Regions from separate parts of the Bacillus sp. PK6-16 genome, predicted to be linked through region 4. Evidence: riboswitches for the same ligand, from Rfam matches in the RefSeq annotation. Region 4 holds a riboswitch; each other region holds the start of a gene.
The links. Region 4 has a riboswitch for S-adenosylmethionine ahead of M1D66_RS26225 (ABC transporter permease). Riboswitches for the same ligand answer to the same signal wherever they lie in the genome.

Region 1: another riboswitch for S-adenosylmethionine. It lies ahead of M1D66_RS11600 (M20 family metallopeptidase); the one in region 4 lies ahead of M1D66_RS26225 (ABC transporter permease).
Region 2: another riboswitch for S-adenosylmethionine. It lies ahead of M1D66_RS00435 (bifunctional O-acetylhomoserine aminocarboxypropyltransferase/cysteine synthase); the one in region 4 lies ahead of M1D66_RS26225 (ABC transporter permease).
Region 3: another riboswitch for S-adenosylmethionine. It lies ahead of M1D66_RS25235 (cyclase family protein); the one in region 4 lies ahead of M1D66_RS26225 (ABC transporter permease).

Annotation. Positions count from the first base shown of each region.
Region 1 is NZ_CP096511.1:2,251,627-2,257,140, forward strand. It holds gene M1D66_RS11585 (hypothetical protein) at 1-227, opposite strand, end outside; gene M1D66_RS11590 (VOC family protein) at 297-689, opposite strand; gene M1D66_RS11595 (AAA domain-containing protein) at 801-3,110, shown strand; SAM riboswitch class I at 3,187-3,288, shown strand; gene M1D66_RS11600 (M20 family metallopeptidase) at 3,377-4,582, shown strand; gene M1D66_RS11605 (Lrp/AsnC family transcriptional regulator) at 4,749-5,189, opposite strand; gene M1D66_RS11610 (SDR family oxidoreductase) at 5,359-5,514, shown strand, end outside.
Region 2 is NZ_CP096511.1:89,708-95,221, reverse strand. It holds gene metA (homoserine O-acetyltransferase MetA) at 118-1,023, opposite strand; gene M1D66_RS00435 (bifunctional O-acetylhomoserine aminocarboxypropyltransferase/cysteine synthase) at 1,007-2,305, opposite strand; SAM riboswitch class I at 2,398-2,502, opposite strand; gene M1D66_RS00430 (chloride channel protein) at 2,824-4,053, shown strand; gene M1D66_RS00425 (YjjG family noncanonical pyrimidine nucleotidase) at 4,097-4,792, opposite strand; gene M1D66_RS00420 (transcriptional regulator YeiL) at 4,900-5,514, shown strand, end outside.
Region 3 is NZ_CP096511.1:4,917,242-4,922,755, forward strand. It holds partial or broken gene M1D66_RS25220 (MFS transporter) at 98-1,399, shown strand; gene M1D66_RS25225 (nucleotidyltransferase domain-containing protein) at 1,413-2,195, opposite strand; gene M1D66_RS25230 (PRK06851 family protein) at 2,307-3,416, opposite strand; SAM riboswitch class I at 3,566-3,678, shown strand; gene M1D66_RS25235 (cyclase family protein) at 3,764-4,396, shown strand; gene M1D66_RS25240 (hypothetical protein) at 4,425-4,805, opposite strand; gene M1D66_RS25245 (ATP-binding protein) at 5,035-5,514, opposite strand, start outside.
Region 4 is NZ_CP096511.1:5,114,591-5,120,104, forward strand. It holds gene M1D66_RS26205 (peptide ABC transporter substrate-binding protein) at 1-184, opposite strand, end outside; gene M1D66_RS26210 (ABC transporter ATP-binding protein) at 198-971, opposite strand; gene M1D66_RS26215 (ABC transporter ATP-binding protein) at 968-1,978, opposite strand; gene M1D66_RS26220 (ABC transporter permease) at 1,935-2,939, opposite strand; gene M1D66_RS26225 (ABC transporter permease) at 2,957-3,874, opposite strand; SAM riboswitch class I at 4,010-4,115, opposite strand; gene M1D66_RS26230 (DUF3951 domain-containing protein) at 4,285-4,500, shown strand; gene M1D66_RS26235 (hypothetical protein) at 4,517-5,020, opposite strand; gene M1D66_RS26240 (multidrug effflux MFS transporter) at 5,282-5,514, opposite strand, start outside.

The DNA of each region.
Region 1 (5,514 bases), 2.4 Mb from region 4:
GCTGAGGTCTTTGGAATTGAACTGACAGGTAACTTTAACAAAATAAGGAGTACAATTAAACAGCCTAAAATATGCAAGTTTTTATGCGAAACTGCTTGCGTATTTTGGCTATTTTTGCATTCGTAAAAGATACTGCTATAAGTAAACAGCATTTTTAAATTGCCAAATACCCCCATGAGATCAATGGTATAAGTACCCAAAAAAACGATAATAAAAACTGTATTCATCAGTTTCTACTCCTTATGTGGATCATAGAGTTATTATCCCGTTTATTGTGGGCTGACTAAAGTTTCACTTTATCTCTCCGTCTCAAAAAACTCAATCCACTCTCCATCAGGGCCAGCGAAGAATATGTAACGTGTTCCATCTGGTAATGTTTCGATTTCTTCTCCTAGTAAGAAGGTTACTGCGTGTTTCTTTAGTCTTTCGATTTCATCCTCTAATGAATTCACTTTAAAGCAAATGTGATGTACTTTTCCTTCTGCCGGAAGGGAAGAGTTGTAGCCTTCAATTAATTCGAGTATCGTTTCTTTCGATTCTTCCACACCTAAAAAAGCGAGTTTTAAGTCTGGGTTTGGGTGCCCCATGCGTTTAAGGAGCTGTAAGCCGACTACTTCTTCATAAAATGAGATAGATGCTTCTAAGTTTGCAACCATAAGTCCAACGTGTTCTATTCTTCTGACTGGCATGTAGATTCCTTCTTTCTGAAAATTATATACAATATATTATTGAAAATTAAGAAAATAAGCAAGATAAAAACCTTACAAATTTTAGCGTGTTATATGGTATAGTGAGAAAGTATGTTTGGGGAGAAGGAAGGAGATTATACGATGAATACACCTACTCAAACTCCTTCATTATCGGAAACGATGAAAGAGTGGCATTATGCATTAGCGTATGAAATTAAACATTGGAAAACGATAGGTGGTAGTAAAATTTCTATCATGAACAGTCGTTTTTTATATACAGATTATGAAAGTACAGTATACGTATTTCAGCTTATTTCGGAAGTAAGCTTACCTGAAGGTTCACCGATTCGAATTGAGTTCGATGGTGAGGAAGCGACAGGGGAAGTGTTATCTGTACATGGATTAGAAATAGAGCTGAAATTAAATGATTATATACAAGGTGAAATAAGAGAAGCGGTTTTATACAGTGAACCGTGGCAATTGTTAGAGCAACTGCAAGAGCGATTGAAAGAAGCACGTAAAGATAAGCTAAAACGTAATCGTATAAAGCGTCTTGTTGATGGGACGAGCAGTCCGAAACATATTGAGAAGATGAAAAATCCGAAAAATGAACTGGCATATCGCGCGTTTTACAATCCGACAACGTACGTATGGGGACCACCTGGAACAGGGAAGTCTTACAATTTATCACGTATTATTTCGGCTCATTATCAAAAAGAAAAATCGGTACTTGTGTTAGCTCATAGTAATGCGGCAGTAGACGTATTAATGAGTGAAGTAACGAAGCAAATTGAGAAGAAAAAGAAATGGACGCCTGGTGAAATTGTTCGTTACGGTTATAGTCAACATGAACATATACGAAATCATGAAACGTTACTTGCGTCGAAGTTAGTTGAAACGACGAACGGATCTTGGGGTGAGGAAAGACTCTATTTAGAAGAGACACGCCAAGAGCTTCGTGAAAAAATCTTATCGTATAAAGCAACATCTGCTGATAAGAAGCGTATGCAGGAGATTGAAAGTGATCTTCGAAAGCAAAAGGCTAAAATTAAAGAAGTAGAAAAAGAATATATTGAAAATGCGAAAGTAATCGGCGCAACTTTATCGAAATGTGCCATTGATTCACTTATTTATGAGCGTACATTTGATTTAGTTGTTGTAGATGAAGTAAGTATGGCATATGTTCCGCAAATTGCATTAGCTGCTTCACTTGGAAAACGTATCGTCGTTTGCGGTGACTTTTTACAGTTACCTCCAATTGCGATGGCAAATCATGAACTCGTTCGCAAATGGCTTGGGGAAGATATGTTTTACCATGCTGGGATTGTTGAGTCTGTTAATAAATCAGAAGCACATCCGAACCTATTTATGTTGCAGGAACAAAGACGTATGCATGCAGATATATCGAAGTTTACGAATTCGTTTATTTATAAAAATAGAGTATACGATCATCCGTCTGTTTCAGAGCGTAAAGAACTTGCGCAATTGCAGCCGTTCGCAAATGAAGCGAGTGTTTTATTTGATACGAGCCAAATGGGAGCTTTTTCGTTAAAAGATGCTGCTTCTGGTTCACGTTTTAACATTATGTCTGGTTTAGTAGCAATGCAAATTATGTTAATCGGATTGTTAGACGGTGTGCAATCCATTGGTGTTGTGACGCCTTACAGAGCGCAGTCACGCTTTTTATCGACGTGTATGAGAGAAATGTTGCAGAGAACGAAATATCAAAACATACCAGTTTTAGCGGCGACAGTTCATAAGTTCCAAGGTTCTGAAAGAGATATGATGATTTTTGATACGGTTGACAGTTATCCGCAAGAACGACCTGGCGTATTATTCTTTGATCACAAAAACCATCGCCTCGTCAATGTAGCAGTGACAAGGGCGAGAGGGAAGTTCATTCAATTATCAGATTGCCATTATATGCGTAAAAACCTTTCGAGAAAACAAGCGTTATCACAATTAACAGCTCATATAGAACGTCACGGAAATGTGTATGATCGCACGACATCAAGACAATTGTGGGAACGAAAAATATCGAAACGTTTACGCTGGTTTATGGAAATGAATCTTGAGGAAACGAAAGGGCTATTAAAAGATATTTTAGCAGCAAAACGAAAAATTATTATTTCACTTCCAAGTACAAAACAAGTGGATAAGCGAGTATGGCAAGCGTTAATGCGTACAAATGCGCAAATAACAGTGTATAGTGACGGACCAGTTCCACTGAAAAATGTAAAGTTACAAAGACAAAATAAAGCATTCCCGTTCCTAGTAATCGATGATGAAATCTTCTGGGCAGGCGCACCGCTTACATCTCAAATGATGTTTGAAGGTAGTACGGAATTTCCGTACGTATGTGCAAGACTGCAAGCACCTGAGACAATTGGTGTATTAAAAGGATTTTTAGATATTCGGTAAATTCGGATAGGAATTCCTTGACTTTTACTTGGAATGAACTTAGAATAAAAAATAATTTAATATAATTTTATGAAAATTCTTATCACGAGAGGTGGAGGGACTGGCCCTATGATACCTCGGCAGCGGATTCGTTATGAATACTGTGCCAATTCCAGCAAGGTAACTTGAAAGATAAGAAAGAAGCTCATTTTGACTGTATATACAGAAGCCTCTTTCTATCTTTTAGAAAGAGGCTTTTTTACGTGAAAATAAAAGGAGGAAGAAAAATGGGAGCGACAGGAGTAGCGTCACAAAGAAAAACAATTGAAGAGAGTATCGAAAGAAATAAGGAAAAGTACATAGAAACAAGTCATGATATTCATGCGAATCCGGAGATTGGAAACCAAGAGTTTTACGCATCAAGAACGTTAAGTTTATTACTAGGTAGTGCAGGGTTTCAGTTGCAGCACAATATAGCTGGACATAAAACGGGATTTATCGCGCGAAAAAGCTCTGGAAAACAAGGACCGGCAATTGCATTTTTAGCGGAGTACGACGCTTTACCAGGACTCGGTCATGCGTGTGGTCACAATTTAATCGGCACAATTAGTGTTGCAGCAGCAATCGCATTATCAGAAACACTTGAAGAAATTGGCGGAGAAGTTGTCGTGTTTGGTACGCCAGCAGAAGAAGGAGGGCCAAATGGTAGCGCGAAATCAAGTTATGTAAAGGCAGGTTTATTTAAAGACATTGATGCGGCGCTTATGATTCATCCGAGCGGAAAAACAGCGACAACGAGTCCTTCACTAGCAGTCGATCCACTTGATTTTCATTTTTACGGAAAAACAGCTCACGCTGCAGCTTCGCCAGAAGAAGGGATTAACGCATTAGATGCGATTATTCAGCTCTATAACGGTATTAATGCACTTCGCCAACAACTTCCGTCAGACGTGAGAATTCATGGCGTCATTACAGAAGGAGGAAAAGCACCTAACATTATTCCTGACTACGCTGCAGCAAGATTCTTCATCCGTGCAGCAACGCGAAAAAGATGTGCAGAAGTAACAGAAAAAGTAAAAAATATTGCTGAGGGAGCAGCGTTAGCAACAGGTGCAAAAGTAAAAATCCATCAATTCCAAAATGAAATCGATGAATTACTCGTAACAAAAACATATAACGATATTGTAGCGGAAGAACTAGAACTATTAGGTGAAGATGTAAATCGTAAAGAAAGAGTAGGAATCGGTTCAACCGACGCAGGAAACGTAAGTCAAGTCGTACCGACAATTCATCCGTACATTAAAATCGGACCAGATGATTTAATTGCACATACAAATGAATTTAGAGAAGCAGCACGTTCAGAACTTGGAGATAAAGCATTAATTACATCGGCAAAAGCATTAGCAAATACGGCGTATCGATTAATTACGGAAGAAGGGTTGTTAGAGAAGGTGAAGGAGGAGTTTAGAGAGGCGCAGAGGAATCAAGGGTAAGGGGATTAAGGTACTTTTTTCGAATAGCAATCTAAATAATAAGTAGAGATATAAAAAAGAACATTGAAAATCAATGTTCTTTTTTTATTACTAATCATTAATTTTGTTGGATTTTCTCATAAAGGAAAAGCTTTTACTGTTAGCGGAGGATAATACGTATCCTTTATTAGAATGACAATTTCTCCTCAAACTCACTCTTTAAAACAATTAAAGGAGATGACAAGCCAAATTGCATTAAAGAGTCTAAAAATGTAGCGAGAGAATCCATCGAATCGCTCATGACCTTCATCATATAATTAAATTCCCCACTAATTCGAAATAAATCTGTTACTTCAGGAGCTGCATTACAATACTGGATAAAATCAGAGCATTGGCTCGTTTTAAACATGATGAATGCTTGAATGTTTTTATTAATTTTTGCAGGCTCAAATTTCGTTCGATAAGCCGCTATAACTCCTTGATCTTCAAGCTTGTTAATACGTTCTTTTACAGCAGGCTGCGTCATGGATATAATTCGTCCTATTTCTGAAACAGAAATTCTCGCATTTTCATACAACAAGTTCATAATTTTATGATCGATTTCATCCAGTTTTACGGCGTTTTGCATTGTGTAGCCTCCTTATTTTTGTTTTATAAAGTAAATTACGAATTATAACTATAATATCATAAGCGAATGGACTAAATTACCTATAAATCTATATTTAAAATGATTGGTGTTTACATGAAAATATAAGTATAGGTTTTTATCAAACGGAAATTTAGGAAGGATGGAAAAAATGAAGAATCTTGATGGGAAAGTAGCGTTAGTAACAGGAGCGAGTCGAGGAATTGGTCGTGCGATTGCAATGAGATTGGCAAACGACGGTGCATTAGTTGCGATTCACTACGGTCGAAATAAGGCAGCTGCAGATGAAACGATTAGTGAGATTGAA
Region 2 (5,514 bases), 270 kb from region 4:
GTGTTTAGATGAAATTATATGAGTAAAAAATCTGAAAAACAATGTATTTTGAACATTCGGAAAAATAAAGGTTAATCTTTACAAGGAAAACGTTGCCACGTGTTACACAATCTTTCTTTACAATATATAAGGGGTTTCTTGATACACGTAATAATTCAACCAATTAGAAAACAATAAATTACCATGACTCCTCCACCTAACAAGCGGCTTTTCATCTGGATTATTATGTTTAAAATAGTTTTTTGGCACATCAATATTTAATCCCTTGTCACGATCTCGTTCGTATTCTTGTTTTAACGTCTCACAACTATATTCGCTATGTCCAAGGGCAAACACTTGCCTTCCTTCTGGCCCAATAACAAGGTGAACACCTGCTTCTTCAGAGTTTGCTAACAATGTTAATTCTTTCACTCCTCTAATATCATTCTCTCGTACTTCTGTATGACGAGAATGCGGAGCAAAAAACAATTCATCAAATCCTTGTAATAATTTCACATGTTGCTCGCAAACTTCATGTTCAAATACACCGAACACTTTTTCCTTAAGGGGATACTTTGGAACACCATAATGATAGTACAAGCCAGCCTGTGCCCCCCAGCAAATATGGAGCGTAGATGTTACATTCGTTTTTGAATACTCCATAATATGTTTAAGCTCTTCCCAATAATCTACCTCTTCAAAAGCAAGGGTCTCCACTGGCGCTCCTGTAATAATGAGCCCATCAAACTTTTCATTTTCAATATCACGAAACGTTTTATAAAAGCTTGTTAAATGTTCTTGCGTTACATTACGCGATAGATGTGATTCCATATGAAGCAAATGAACATCTAATTGTAACGGTGTGTTTCCAATTAAGCGAAGTAATTGCGCCTCTGTATCTTGTTTCGTTGGCATTAAATTTAATATAGCAATTTTTAAAGCACGTATATCTTGTGTTTCTGCCCGCTCCTTCGTCATTACAAAAATATTTTCTTTTTGCAACACTTTGCGAGCCGGTAAATCTTTATCAATTATGATCGGCATGTGTTTTGCCTCCAACTAGAGCTGCTTCCAAATCTGCAATAATATCAGAAACATCTTCTATACCAACCGATAAACGAATTAAATCAGATGTAACACCCGCTAAACGCTGATCTTCAGCATTTAATTGTCTATGCGTCGTACTAGCAGGATGTATAACGCAAGTTCGTGCATCAGCTACGTGCGTTACAAGAGTTGCTAGTTTTACATTTGCGATAAATTCTTTTGCTGCTTCTAATCCGCCTTTAATACCGAAAGTTAAAACACCACTAGCACCTTTTTTCAAGTACTGTTGTGCTAATGAGTAATTTTCATTACTATCTAAGCCTGGATAATTCACCCATTCAATACGTTCATGATTAGCAAGCCACTTAGCAACTGCAAGAGCATTTTCACTATGACGTTCCATTCGTAAATGCAATGTTTCTAAGCCAATATTGCTAATATATGCATTGAATGGGCTCATACAATTTCCATAATCTCTTAATAGCTGAACACGTGCTTTCACAATATACGCTGCTGCACCAAAGTTTTGAACGTAACTTACACCGTGATAACTTGGATCTGGTTCAACAAGTTCAGGATACTTTCCATTTGTCCAATCAAAGTTTCCACCGTCAATTACAATACCGCCTAAGGAGCTCGCATGCCCATCGATATACTTCGTCGTAGAATGAACAATAATATTTGCCCCATGTTCAAACGCCTGGCATAAATAAGGAGTTGCTAATGTATTATCAACGATAAAAGGTACCTCTAATTCTTTAGCGGCAGCTGAAAATTCTTTAAAATTTAAAACATTCATCGCTGGATTTCCTAACGATTCTGCATAGATAAGTTTCGTCTTGTCATTAGCAAGCGCCGTAATTTCATCTGCCGTTAAATTTGGATTAAAGAACGTAACATCAATGCCAAACTTACGTAAACTCACCCCAAATAAATTAAACGTTCCCCCGTAAACAGTTGAAGAGCAAAGTAAATGGTCTCCACTACTACAAATATTTAAAACTGCGAGCATAATAGCTGCTTGCCCAGAAGCCGTTGCAACAGCTCCTACACCGCCTTCTAAATCTGATAACTTCTGCTCAAATGCTGCTAGAGTAGGGTTTCCAATACGTGTATAAATATATCCTTCTGCCTCTAAGTTAAATAGAGCTGCTAAATCATCCGAAGTATCGTATTTATACGTTGTGCTTTGATAAAGTGGTAAAACACGTGGTTCACCATTCTTTGGCGTATAGCCACCTTGCACACAAATTGTTCCTTTTCCCCATGATTCTCCCATCTCTCATTCTCCTTTCTTTTATACAAAATAAAAAACTGCCCCTTTCCTGAAAACAAGAAAGGAGCAGTTTGAAAACACGCTCTAAAGGCTCTTTCTTATCTCTCAGGATTACCACCTGCAGGATTTGGCACAATTCCGTTATACGGCTGTTGCCAAGGTTTCATCGGGCCTGTCCCTCCACCTTTTCTTGATAAGACTATGCAATTACCGTTGATTTTATAGCAATAATTTCCTAATGTCAAACAGTTTTTCTGAATGTTCTAAAATAAATGTTAACAGTTTCATATAAAGCAACAAAAGAAATATATTCTAGTCTATTTCAAAAAAGACCTTTAAAAACCTCAAATCAGTCTATAAAATTAAATAAGTAATTTAACCTATAAATTCAAATTCCCCAAAAGTTAGCCTATATGTTGAATAGGCCATCTTCTCAAAAAGATACTATATATATTCAATCCATTTTTCACTAGTATATTTCACTTTTTTCCCTACTAAGATTTACATAACGGAGGTATAACATGACAAATAAAAAAGATATGCATTACATACTTGCTCTATATGGCATTCTTCTAGGATCTATAGTAGGAGCTACAGTCTGGTTATTTTTAGTCACAATAAATATTGGAATCCACTTTATTTGGGGATACTTGCCTGAAGTTCTCTCTTTTCCCTCTTATTACACCCTTTGCGTAACAATAATTGGCGGGGTCCTCGTTGGTCTATCACAAAAACATTTCGGTACATACCCACGCCTTATGCCTGAAGTGATGGCTGAATATAAAAAAACTGGTCGAATCGAATATCGCTTTGTCCATCAGGCTACTTTAACAGCGATTATTGTTTTAATTTTCGGTGCTAGTCTTGGTCCAGAAGCCGCACTAGTTGGAATTATAGGCGGACTGTGCACATGGGTAGGGGATCGCTTTAAATTTGCCTTAAAGGGTATGAATGAGCTAACCGAGATCGGAATTGGCGCTACTTTAAGTGTCATTTTTAACGCACCATTATTCGGTTATTTAGCACCAAATGAAAATGAGGGGGAACAAATTGCTGCTTTTTCTAAAGGAAAAAAAGCGATTGTATACTTAGCTACTACTTTCGCAGGTTTTTCTGTTTATTTACTACTGAGTAAACTTGATAATCGTGGATCCTTTATTGTTGATTTCGGGGAAGGTGCACTTTCTTTCAATGAATGGATTGCATTTCTTCCACTTGCTAGTATCGGCGCTATAGTTGGTTTCTTTTATTTCAAGTTAGAATTCACATTAGAAAAGTTAATTCACCCTTTTAGAGAATACAAGCTGACACTCGGAATTATCGGTGGCATTTTATTAGGAATTGCAGGAACTTTTCTTCCGTACACATTATTTTCAGGGGAACATCAATTAAAAGAATTAGTTGTTGAATGGAGCCATTTATCTTTTTGGATACTACTTCTTTCAGGGATTTTAAAGTTGTGCATTACTGCCGTTTGTTTGAACACAGGGTGGCGAGGTGGACATATCTTCCCAATTATATTTTCTGGTTCAAGTATCGGATACGCTGTAGCATCTATTCTTCCTATAGATCCAGTAGCATCTGTTGCCATCGTAACGACAGCAATTTCAAGCTATGCGTTACGAAAGCCAATAGCTATAACATTACTATTACTTATGTTTTTCCCGCTTAATTTACTATTGCCCATGCTTGGTGCAGCTGCTATCGGGAATGCCTTTCCACTCCCAAAACATAACGAAAATAAAAATTAATAAAAATAGGCAGTGGGGACGAAAGCTCCACTGCCTATTTTTATTACACATGCTGCTTTAATAAAGCTTCTAACTCCTCAAAATTATGCACTTCATATGTCGGTATAATCCCACTATCATTTAATTTCCTTTCTGGATTAAACCAACAAGTATCAATTCCCGCTACATATCCACCTTTAATATCAGCGCTTAATGAATCCCCAATAATCAGCCCTTCTTCAGGTGCAAAGTTAGGAATCCGTTCAAAAACATAATCAAAATACTCTTTCATCGGTTTTTGAAAACCTGTATCTTCCGAAACAAAGACATCTTTAAATAATGAATGTAACCCTGCATTACGCAAACGTTTATCTTGCGTCTTAGAAACACCATTTGTCACTATATACAATTCATACTCCCCTTGAATTTGATTTATAAATTCAAACGCACCTTGCATGAGTTGATTTCCTTCTTCTAAGTAGTTACGATAATTATTTTCGAATAATATTCCATTTACTTCTTCTCCATACTCTTTAAACAACAGAGAGAATCGTGTATTTACAACTTCATTGCGTGATAGTTCACCTTTTTCAAAAGCATCCCAAAGACCTTTATTTATTTTTTTATAACGAGTCTCTATCTCGTCTGTTAAAGGGATTCCCTTCTCTTCAAAAAGTACCCGTAAAGCCACTTTTTCAGCCTTTTGGAAGTCTAGTAATGTATCATCTACATCAAATAACAATGTTTTATATTTTTTCATAAATTCATCACACTCTCTTTTCTACAAAAACAAATTTACATAAATCGTATCATTCCTTCTTGTAAAGATAATAGGAGATATCTCATACTATACATAGGGGTGAAAATATGAAAATCAGCAAAAATGAGGAAGAAATTTATCAATACATGCGAATCCATCAATTCCATACCCTATTTTCATTTCATGTCTTGCCATATGTAGAGCTGCATTCTTTTCAAACGAAAGAGATGATATGTAGCGAAGGAAATGCTCTTCCTTATCTCTATTACTTAATTTCTGGGAGAGCCAAAATATATATGAGTCATAAAAACGGGAAGGTTTCATTAATTAATTTTATTCAAGCACCATCTTTTATCGGAGAATTAGGATTAATAGGAGTAGAAAATATTACTAAGTCCGTTGAAGTACTAGAAGATTGTGTGTGTTTGGCACTTCCACTTAAAGATTGTCAGCAACTTTTATTACAAGATGCAACGTTTTTACAGCACTTATGTAAATTTATTGGAGAAAAGACAATTACTCGCACTGAAAATTACGCAAAAAACTATAGTTATCCTTTTGAAAATCGATTAGCTGCTTTTATTTTATTAACAGAGCAAAATAATTGTTATATAGAAAAGCATACCGAGGCCTCGGAATATTTAAATGTCAGCTACCGTCATCTTTTATATGTATTAAATCAGTTTTGCCAACAAAATTATTTAAGAAAAGAAGGCCGAACA
Region 3 (5,514 bases), 200 kb from region 4:
TTATAAACCCTTTTCAGATAAAATTCGACACAAGGAGGAAAATATTAACATTAAATAAAATAATATATTCATCTACAAATTAAAAGGGGTGAATATTATGCAACCTTCAGCTCCACCTCATCTAGAATCTACAGAAACTATCTTTCCAAGCTCTATTACAAAACTTGTTGTTTTTATTTGTTGGCTAGCCATTTTAGCTGATGGATATGATTTAGGTATTTACGGTGCCGTTCTACCAAAGCTCCTAGAAGACAAAAGCTGGGCGCTATCACCAGCGCATGCTGGTACAATTGCAAGCTATGCTTTATTTGGGATGTTTATTGGAGCTATTCTAGTTGGAACGATTACAGATCTAATTGGGCGTAAATGGACGCTTATATGCTGTTTAGCACTTTTTTCTATCACAATGGGTTTAGCGGCTATCGCTCCTTCTCCTGAGTTATTTGGATTATCTCGATTTGTAGGAGGAATCGGATTAGGCGGTGTTATCCCAACAGCTTGAGCACTTACTGTTGAATATTCACCAAAAAAAAGGCAATCTTTTATTTATGCTCTTATGTTTACTGGCTATCCTTTAGGTATCGTGTTAGGTGCTATTTTGTCCATGCTTATGTTAGCAGATTTCGGATGGAGAATTATGTTTGGTATCGGAATGATTCCACTACTCCTCATTCCTTTCATTATTCGCTATTTACCTGAGTCCATTCAATTTTTATTATCACGTAATCGCCAAGAAGAAGTGAACCAAATTCTTAATCGTTTTCAAATTGAATTTCATGTAAAAGATAAAACTCATCAAGACCCATCTACTATACGAAAGAAAAATGGATTTTTTACTTTATTCTCAAAAGAATACATAAAAGCAACGCTACTTTTTTGGATCACTTATATAATGGGAATGTTTTTAATATATGGTTTAAACACTTGGTTACCACAGATGATGCGCCAGGCAGGATATCCTCTTGGGTCTAGTCTGTCATTTCTACTTATGCTAAATATTACCGCAGCTATCGGCGCTTTATTCGCTGGAGCAATTGCTGATCGTATAGGAGCAAAAATTGTTATTAGCATCTCTTATCTTATGGCAGCCATATGTATCGGACTATTAACAATCAAACCATCTGTTACAATCATTTATCTTTTAATTGGCCTTGCTGGTATTGGATCAGTCGGTATTACTCAAATATTAAATGCATATGTAACACAATACTTCCCATCACATATCCGAGCTACCTCCTTAGGCTGGGGACTGGGGCTTGGCCGAGTTGGTGCAATTGCTGGCCCTATTCTCGTCGGTATTATTATGACAATGCAATATGACTTAGCATGGAATTTTTACTTATTCTCCTTTGCAGGTCTTATCGCAGCTATATCTGTTTTCTTCATTCCTACAAAATAAAAAGAGCACAAACTTACTTGTGCTCTTTTTCATATGCTTCAAACAGCATGTCTCGAAATAATGTATTTAAAATCTCAATATCGATCCCTGATCCCTTTTCAATTCCTTTTACATATTGCCCATAGTAATGAATTTGTTCTTCTAAAAATTGATTTAGCACCTTAATTTTCAATCCAACATCTAATTCAGTACCTGCTTTTTTCTTTATTAACAACTTTTCAATCTCATCTAATACACTACGTTCTAATGGTAATTCTGTAATCAATCGATCAAATTCTACAGGTGGTAAAGTTGCTTTCTCTTCTAGCCACTTACAAGCTAAAATAGGGCGTAATACATAAAAGTACTTTTTCAACTTTACATTCTCACCTTGCAAAAATTCACGATAATTTTTCGACGCCATATGTAAATAATGATATATCGTTGCTTTTGGATCAAAATTCTTCTCACTCATCTGTTGAAGTAGTTCTGGAAAATTAGAGTTTTTCGAATAAAAAATTGGTGATCGAATCCACTCAAGTAAAGCTGGGTTCGACTTCGCGAATAGTTGCAACGCCTTTTTAATATCCCAACCACTTATATCTAAATCATCACTAATTGGATATTCAATTACATCTCGTTTGTCATGAATTGATAAATACCATTCTACCGGATGTATATAAACAAACCTAACATCATAATCGCTATCTTTCGATGGAAACCCCCAAGCACGACTCCCTGATTCCACCGCAAATAAAATTTTTACATCATTCTCTTTTTCAATTCTTTCTAACTCCAACTCGATTTTCTCTCTCATTTCATAACATCTCCATTTTTTGATTATTTCCCTGGAAATTCGACAATACACTATTAATTTTACTACATACTAAAAAAACTGTCAGAAATTACTGACAGCCTAATGAAACGTCTATTGTTGCTTTTCAATTACAGTAGCAGCAATTCGTTCAAACTCTTTTTGAATCTCCTCTTTATATGCATCTACTATTGAAAAATCCATAGCAGCAATATAAATTCGTTCTAATTTATCACGAATCGATTTTGCTTTCGCTAAGAAAGACATCGCCTCATTCATTTTTGCTTTATATTGAATGGAAACATCACGAATTTCCTTCGCATATTTCTCATCCGTCCCTGGCGTAACAATAAGGGCATACATATCAATAATTTCATCACCCTCGCGACTTGGAAAATATTCATGTGGTGCGGTGCTATCAAAAATTGCAAAACCTAATTCTCTTACGATAACCATATCAAGACTATTCGGGTCAAATCCGCAATGATATACTTCAACTTCAAACCCTTTTTCTTCAGCTGCCTTAGCTAACTTTTTGAGCATCGTTGATTTTCCAGAGCCTGGGCGCCCTTTTATAAAATAACGATGTGGTAACCCTTCTGTTAAATTAGGAACAAAATCAACTGCTCCTTTCGGTGTAGCAGCTCCTAAAAAACGATGTTTTACAAGTAATTGTCTCCCGCTTTTATCTGTAAATAATTTCTGGATTAGCTGATTGGTTAGTTCATTTGCTTTATTAAAATCTATATTATCAATATATATCTTCTCCCACTCATCATGTATAACCAATGCCTCTTTAAAACGTGCGTAAGCAGACTGAAAAGCTTTGCTTGCTTCTGAAACAAATCTTTCAATTTCTAACTTCTGCTTTCTTAGTTTATCTGAGTCCCAAGCAATTCCTAAATTTATATACTCTTCAACAACTCCTGGCATTTTTGGCTCAATAACATGCGGCGATGTCCCATCAACAATTCCTACTTTTAATTGTGGGATAATTACACCATCAACCGATTTATTATCAGAAGAACAATGTAAAAATTCAATATCATATCCTTTTTCAATCCATTCACGACCTATTGCCTTTATTAAAGAAGATTTTCCCGTTCCTGGGCCACCCTTTAAGATAAATAATCTGTCTAATCCTTTTAAATTCTCTTCGTATAAATTGTGAAATCCCCTAGCTGTATTACCACCAGCATAATAATTTAATACATTTCCTGTCACTGCACTCACTCCTTCGCAGCATTCTATTTACATAAGCTACAATATGCGAGCAGCTTTATTTGGGTGAATACCTATTTTGTATTGCACGCAAAAAGGAAATGAATTACAATTTAACTATCGGAAAATTCCGATTTTAAAAACTGAATACTTCTTTATCAAGAGAGGCAGAGGGACCGGCCCTTTGAAGCCCAGCAACCTCAGTTTATACAAACTGAATAGGTGCTAATTCCTGCAAAATGCAATGCATTTTGGAAGATAAAACTCAACTAGCATGTAAAGCTCATCTTTCTTGATACTGAAGGATGAGCTTTTTATTATTTGAAAAACATATATTGGAGGTATGTAAAATGAAAGTAATTGATTTATCACAAACATTTGAAAATAATATGTCTCAATTTCCTGGAACACCTAAAATACAACTAGAAGCTGTTACAAGTGTTGAAGAATCAGGATATCAAGTTACAGATTTTCATTCTGTCGTTCATGTTGGCACGCATTGTGATGCTCCTGCGCATTTTATTTCAGGCGCAACGACCATCGATCAATTACCGCTGGATCAATTTGTAGGTGAAGCTGTTCTTATAGATGTAACACATATTCAAGAGCGAAAATTACCTAAGACAGTATTGCATAATACTGACATAAAAGAAGGTGATATTGTTATTTTTCATTCTAATCTATCCACAAAATGGAATACAGAAGCTTATGAGAAGGAAGCATTTTATCTTTCTGAAGAATTAGCTAAAGAACTAGTGCGATTAAAAGTAAAATCTATCGGTTTAGATTTCATTTCTCCTGATGAAGTCACAACAGAAACATCACCGATTCATCACATATTACTAGGGAATGATATTTACTTAATTGAAAACTTAACAAATCTAGATGCTATCGAAGCAAAACGTTTCTTTTTCTCAGCAGCACCTTTAAAAATTAAAAATAGTGACGGTGCTTTCGCAAGAGCATTTGCTGTTATTTTTTAAACACAGCCTATAAAAAAAGCAAAGGCCACTACTGGTCTTTGCTTCTATATTTTCTATTTAAATTAAGAAAGAATTGTTCCACACGAGGACGCACCCAAGCTAAACAATCTATCTCTTTCTTCTTTGTGCAAGCTATCTCTTCTCCATCTACCATTTCAACAAGTTCTAGTTCTAACAGTTGCCTCGTGAATGCTAACATATTCACTTCTTCGGATGGATACTCTTCTTTTAATTTCTCTTCAATTTCCCCCAATAAAAAACCGTCACGCATCATTGCCAATGCATCAATCCAAAGTGGCGGCATTTCATATTTTTCTCCTGTAATTGTATCTTTTACAATATAATTCTTTTGCTCTTTTCGAAATTGAATCGTGTGTAAACATACAGTCGAATTTAATGTTAATTCCATCATACCACCTCTTTCATAATATCTGCATAGAAAAAAGGATGCGTGTGCACCCCTTCTTATCTTTTCATAACACTACTGAACCGCTACATGAGCAATCAATCTCATGTCGATATTTTCCTCCATTATAAACGAAGTATTTTATAAAAAAAACCCTTCTTGAAACATTTTATAAAATGTTTATATTTACACAACAAGAACACTTTTCTGAAAAATCTTTTCTCCCAATACATTAAAAGGTAGGCAAAAAAATTTCTACTTTCGTTCCTACTCCTACACTACTTTGGATCATGATACTCCCTTGATGTTCCTTAATAATTTTATATGTAATCATTAATCCAAGTCCTGTACCAGTCTCCTTTGTTGTGTAAAACGCCTTGCCGATTTTTTCTAACTTCTCATTCTCTATACCAAATCCTTGGTCTTCAACAGAAATACACAAATGTCCTTGCGTTTTTTGATATGCACGGATATGAATTTCTCCACCCTCTGGCATTGATTCTATTCCATTTTTAATGATATTTAATAACACTTGTTTTAATTGCTTATCATCACCGTTTATAGCCGGTAAATTCCCATCTACTTGTAAATGACATTTAACTCTATATTGCGTTGCATAACTTTCCATTAGATGCACAACATATAGAAGGATGTCTCGTATATTACACCTTTCATAATTTGTTGGCTTTGGTTTTCCTAACAACATCAATTC
Region 4 (5,514 bases):
TATAACCTGACGTGCTATCTGTTGCAATAGCAGAATCAAGTGTATATGGATCACTACTAATATTCGTTACTAATCGATCTCCTTCTCCCTTACCAGCACTCGCCTTTTGCGTCTCTTTCTTACCGCAAGCGACAGAAGTAATCGCTAAAACAGTCATAATGACAAACAGTAAAAACTTCTTCATCCTACATTCTCCTTTAACCTGAAATTTTTGGTGTTGATGCTAATAATGTTTTTGTATAAGAATGTTGTGGATTACGGAATACTTCGTCCGTATTTCCAAATTCAACAAGTTCTCCTTTGTATAAGACAGCTACTTTTTCACATAAATAGTGAACCATCGGTAAATCGTGAGCGATGAATAAATATGTATAACCTTGTTCTTTTTGGATTTTTTGCAGCAGATGTACAATTTGAATTTGCAATGAAACGTCTAATGCTGAAATTGGTTCATCAAGAATCAATACTTCTGGCTCACACAATAACGCCCTTGCAATAGCGATACGTTGACGTTGTCCTCCGCTAAATTCATGCGGATATCGATCAATATATCTTCTATCTAATCCAACACGCTCTAGCGCATCACCCGCTACTTTATCCTTTAATCCTTTATCACCTAAACCGAATGAAATATAACCTTCCGTTACGCTATCGCGTACTTTCCAGCGCGGATTTAATGCTGCTGTGGAATCTTGAAAAATGAACTGTACTTTCTGTAAAAAATCTCGCCTATGAGCTGATTTCAGCTTGTGAACGACTTGACCGTTATAATCAATTTCACCAGACGTTGGACTCTCAATCCCTGCTATGAGCTTTCCAAGTGTTGTTTTTCCTGAACCACTTTCACCAATAATGCCAAGTGTTGTTCCTTTCGGGATAGAAAGTGATATATCTTTTAACGCTGTGATTTCTTTACTTCTACTTCCATATGTTTTTGTTACTTGCTTTACAGTAATTAAATCTGTCGTCATGAGGCATTCACCTTCTCTTTTGATTTCGCTTTATTATGCTCCAGAACATGCTGCCAGCAATGTGAACTATGCTCCTTAGAATACGTTGTTCTCTCTGGGAAACGATGAATACATTCTTTTATCGCTACTGGACAACGATTTACAAAAGGACAACCAAAGCTATTTAATGTTTCAATGGAAGGTGTCGTTCCTTCTATAGCACGTAATACCTTTTCAGAATCATCCATATTCGGAATTGCTTGTAATAAACTTTTCGTATATGGATGTTTAGGAGAACCTATTACCTCCTGTATCGTTCCTTTTTCAACGACACGTCCCCCGTACATAACAACTACTCGATCAGCAACTTCACGTACAAGTGCCAAATCATGTGTAATTAATAAAATACTCGTATTTTGTTTTTCTTTTCTTTCTTTTAATAGCCCCATAATTTGTTTCTGAATCGTTACATCTAACGCTGTTGTCGGCTCATCTGCAATTACAAGCTTTGGGTGACAAGCAAACGCAATTGCTAAACAAATACGCTGCCTCATACCTCCGCTTAATTGATGTGGGTACTGTTCAAAGCGTTTCTCTGCTTCATGTATCCCTAAATCTGTTAACAAGTTAATCGCAATTTCCTTTGCTTCTCTTTTCGATTTGTTCCCATGTTGCAAAATTACTTCTGTAATTTGTTTGCCTACCTTCATCGTTGGGTTTAAAGATGAAAGCGGATCTTGAAATATAAAAGAAATATCTTTTCCGCGAATTTGATTCCATTCTGACTCTTGTAAATTCGTTAATTCCTTTGCTTGGAAAGCTATATTTCCATCATCGATATGAATGGATTCTTGATTCAAGCCAATAATGGATTGTGCTGTAACACTTTTTCCTGAACCACTTTCTCCTACAAGTGCAACTATTTCACCTTCGTTAATAGAAAAGGAAACATGTTTCACAATTGCTTGCTTACTATTCTCTTTTTCAACGGCTAACGTTACGTTTTCTAAAGATAAGAGCTGTCCCATGTTTTTTCTCCTTTCGATTCCGTTTTACGATTTTTGGATCAATTGCATCTTGCAAACCATCACCAATTGCATTAAATGCGAACATAATGAGTGCAATCATGATTGCTGGGAAAAATAGTTGCCACCATTCTCCGCTCAATAATGTCCCGAGTGCGTCATTCGTCATCGTCCCCCAACTTGCCGCTGGTGATTGTACCCCAAGTCCTATAAAGCTTAAAAATGATTCTGAAAAAATAGCTGCCGGAATTGTAAATGATAAATTGACGATAATAATGCCTGTTAAATTCGGAATTAAATGCCCATATATAATTTTCATATGTGATGTACCTAATCGCTCTGCTGCAATAACAAACTCTCGTTGTTTTAAAGACAATACTTGTGCTCGAATGAGACGAGCCATTCCAATCCATCCCGTTAATGCAAGGGCGATAATAATGGTGAAAAGACCTGGTTTCATAACAATTAATAGTAAAATAACAATTAATAAATATGGGATGCCGTATAATACTTCAATTCCTCTTATAATCCACTCATCAATTAACGTTCCAAGGCGATTACGCCCTCTCACGTATCCACTAAATCCACCAATCAGTACACCAAGCCCTATATCGAGGGCAGCTGCTACTAATCCCACTGTTAGTGAAATCTTCCCACCAGCCCAAGTACGTGCCCAAATATCTCTCCCTAAATCATCTGTTCCAAACCAATGTTCACTACTCGGCGGTAAATTTGTTGCCTCTTTTACTTGTTCACTCGCAGTAAATGGCGTTAAACTTTCGCCAATAAGCGAGAAAACAATAATTAGCAATAACGTCACTGTTCCTAAAACTGCGATTGGATTCGATATAAACTTACGAAACACTTCTTTCTTTCTGCTAATCGTTTGCTGATTTTTATTTATCGTTAATTCTTTTTTCTCTTCATTTGTTAATAACTGGTCATTAATTTCATAAGCTCCCATTTTAATATCCCCCCTCCTTATGTAATAGAACGAATACGTGGATCAACAATACGGTGAATAATATCTGTAATGAAAATACAAGCAATTAATAATGCACTATAAAAAATCGTTGTTCCCATAATCACCGGATAGTCTCGGTTAAAAATACTATCTACAAAATATTTTCCTAGGCCAGGAATTGAAAAGATTTTTTCAATAACGAAAGTCCCTGTTAAAAGTCCAGCCATTAACGGTCCCACAAATGTAAGTACTGGAACAATCGCATTTCGAAGAGCATGTCTTATAATAATCTTCTTAATTGGTATGCCTTTTGCTCTTGCTAGCTTAATATAATCACTCTGCAGTACTTCGATCATATTAGAACGAACAAACCTTGTAATAACTGCGATTGGCCCTAACGCTAATGCAAAGGATGGCAATACTGTATGTTCGAATGTTCCCCAAGAGGCTACTGGTAAAAGCTCAAATTGGATAGCGAATACTTGTATAAATAGTGGTGCTAAAATAAAACTTGGAATAGAAATACCTAGAATTGCGAGCAAACTCACACTATAGTCAATTACTCTCCCATGATATAGAGCAGCAAATGTCCCTGCCGCAATTCCTACCAACAATGAAATAACAAGTGCTTGTAGACCAATAATTGCTGATGGACCAAAGCCAGTTGTTATAATTTCTGATACACCTTGCCCGGTTGATTGAACAGATTCGCCAAAATCAAAATGAACTACACCGTCTAAATAAGCAATATATTGATTCCATAACGGTTCATCAAGGTGATACTTCGCTCTCATGTTTTGGATCACTTCTTCAGGAAAGATTTTTGCATCTGATGAAAATGGATCCCCCGGAATAATATGCATAATTAGAAATGTCACTGTCGTAATAACCCATAGTGTGAACACCATAACCGATAATTTTTTAATTACATACACTTCAATAACCCCCTAAATACATGTTTTTACTTTGTTTTATGAATGTACTTTTCCATTACTCCCTTTTCTCTTTTTAGAATACAAAAAGCCTTGATCTTAAAAAATAAGATCAAGGCTTAACAAACAAAGGCCCATCACTTATCTTTCAAGACTTGCTTGCTGGAATTAGCACGGTGTTCTTATTACAGAACCCGTTGCTGAGGTGTCATAGGGCCAGTCCCTCTACCTCTCTGGATAAGTAAATTGCTATATTATTATTTAGTTCAAATTGTATATCTCGAATTATAATTCTGAAAAATTGAAAAGTCAATCTAATTGGATAAATTTAGAAAAGTCAGTTTTTAATTCTTTTATCGAAATTACAGTTTTCGGCTTATAATAAAAAGAAATGATATTAAAGGAGTTATAAGATGGACCCCTTACTTCTTGCTACTATAGGATTACCCTTAACAATCGTTATACTTGTCATCATCGGCTTCTATAAACTCTTTATTAAAAAGAAACGTATTACTTCTTTTTATACTCCTTTCGATAATATTACCGGGCAAACTATTTCCGAATTTCACGAAGAACAGAAGGTATTAGTATCCGAGGATGAAGACGGAGATGGTAAGAAGAAAAAATAACCTTGCATAGGCAAGGTTATTTTTTCGTTTCTGCTTGAAAACGTTTATAGTATGTCGATGCTGTTGCAAAATTAATTTCTATATCACGAATCAACGATGAATCTTCTTCTTTCGCTAACTTCTGTAATTTTTTCATTGCTTGTTCCGATTCATTCAAGAAACCGACATATACCTCATGTTCTTGCTCTTTCGACTTCGGAACACGAATTTCTTTTCGTATATGATCAATATCTTCTAACATGCTCGTTGTTACCTTTTGCACATCTTCTTTATATGTAGCAGTCGTTATTTCCTTACCGCCCTTTTCTTTTGCCACTTCAAATAACTGCAGTGCGTTATTAATTTCTTTATTCATTTTCAAATCGTATTTTTCATGTACTGCACGGTATTCTTTCATTTCTTCTGTTTGTTCTGTAGATTGCTCTACCTTTTCTTTCGGTTCTTTCGTATCCTTATTTCCATTACATCCTGCTAGAAGGATCATACTTCCCATTACAGCAATACCCAAAACCTTCTTCATCTCTTCTTCTCCTTTTATCTACAGCTACTACTCATTATAGTTTCTTTTATCTCCACTTGTTATTATACCGAGAACGCCCTACTTTTTACACTTAAGACGACATCGTAATATATATACCAACATGTTTGTCACAGTATCGTCACTTTATACAAATAACTTTTGCACTGCTTTACTACAGCACCTTACAAAACTATATGAGGTATTTCAAAGAAATGAAAAAAGAACTGATTCAAATATTCCCTTTGAATCAGTTCTTTTTTGTTAAGCCTCTAAATTTTGTCTTGCTTGCAGTTCAAACTGCTTTTCACTTCTTCTAGCCATAAATAAATAGCATAGTACCGCACCAACTTCACAAAGAGCTATTACAACACCCATCGGTAATGCTGTATTACTTCCACCAATACCTACTAGCGGTGCAACAAGTGCTCCTGAAATGAACTGTAATAAACCTAATAAAGCTGATGCTGTTCCTGCAGCTTGTTTTTGATTTCTCA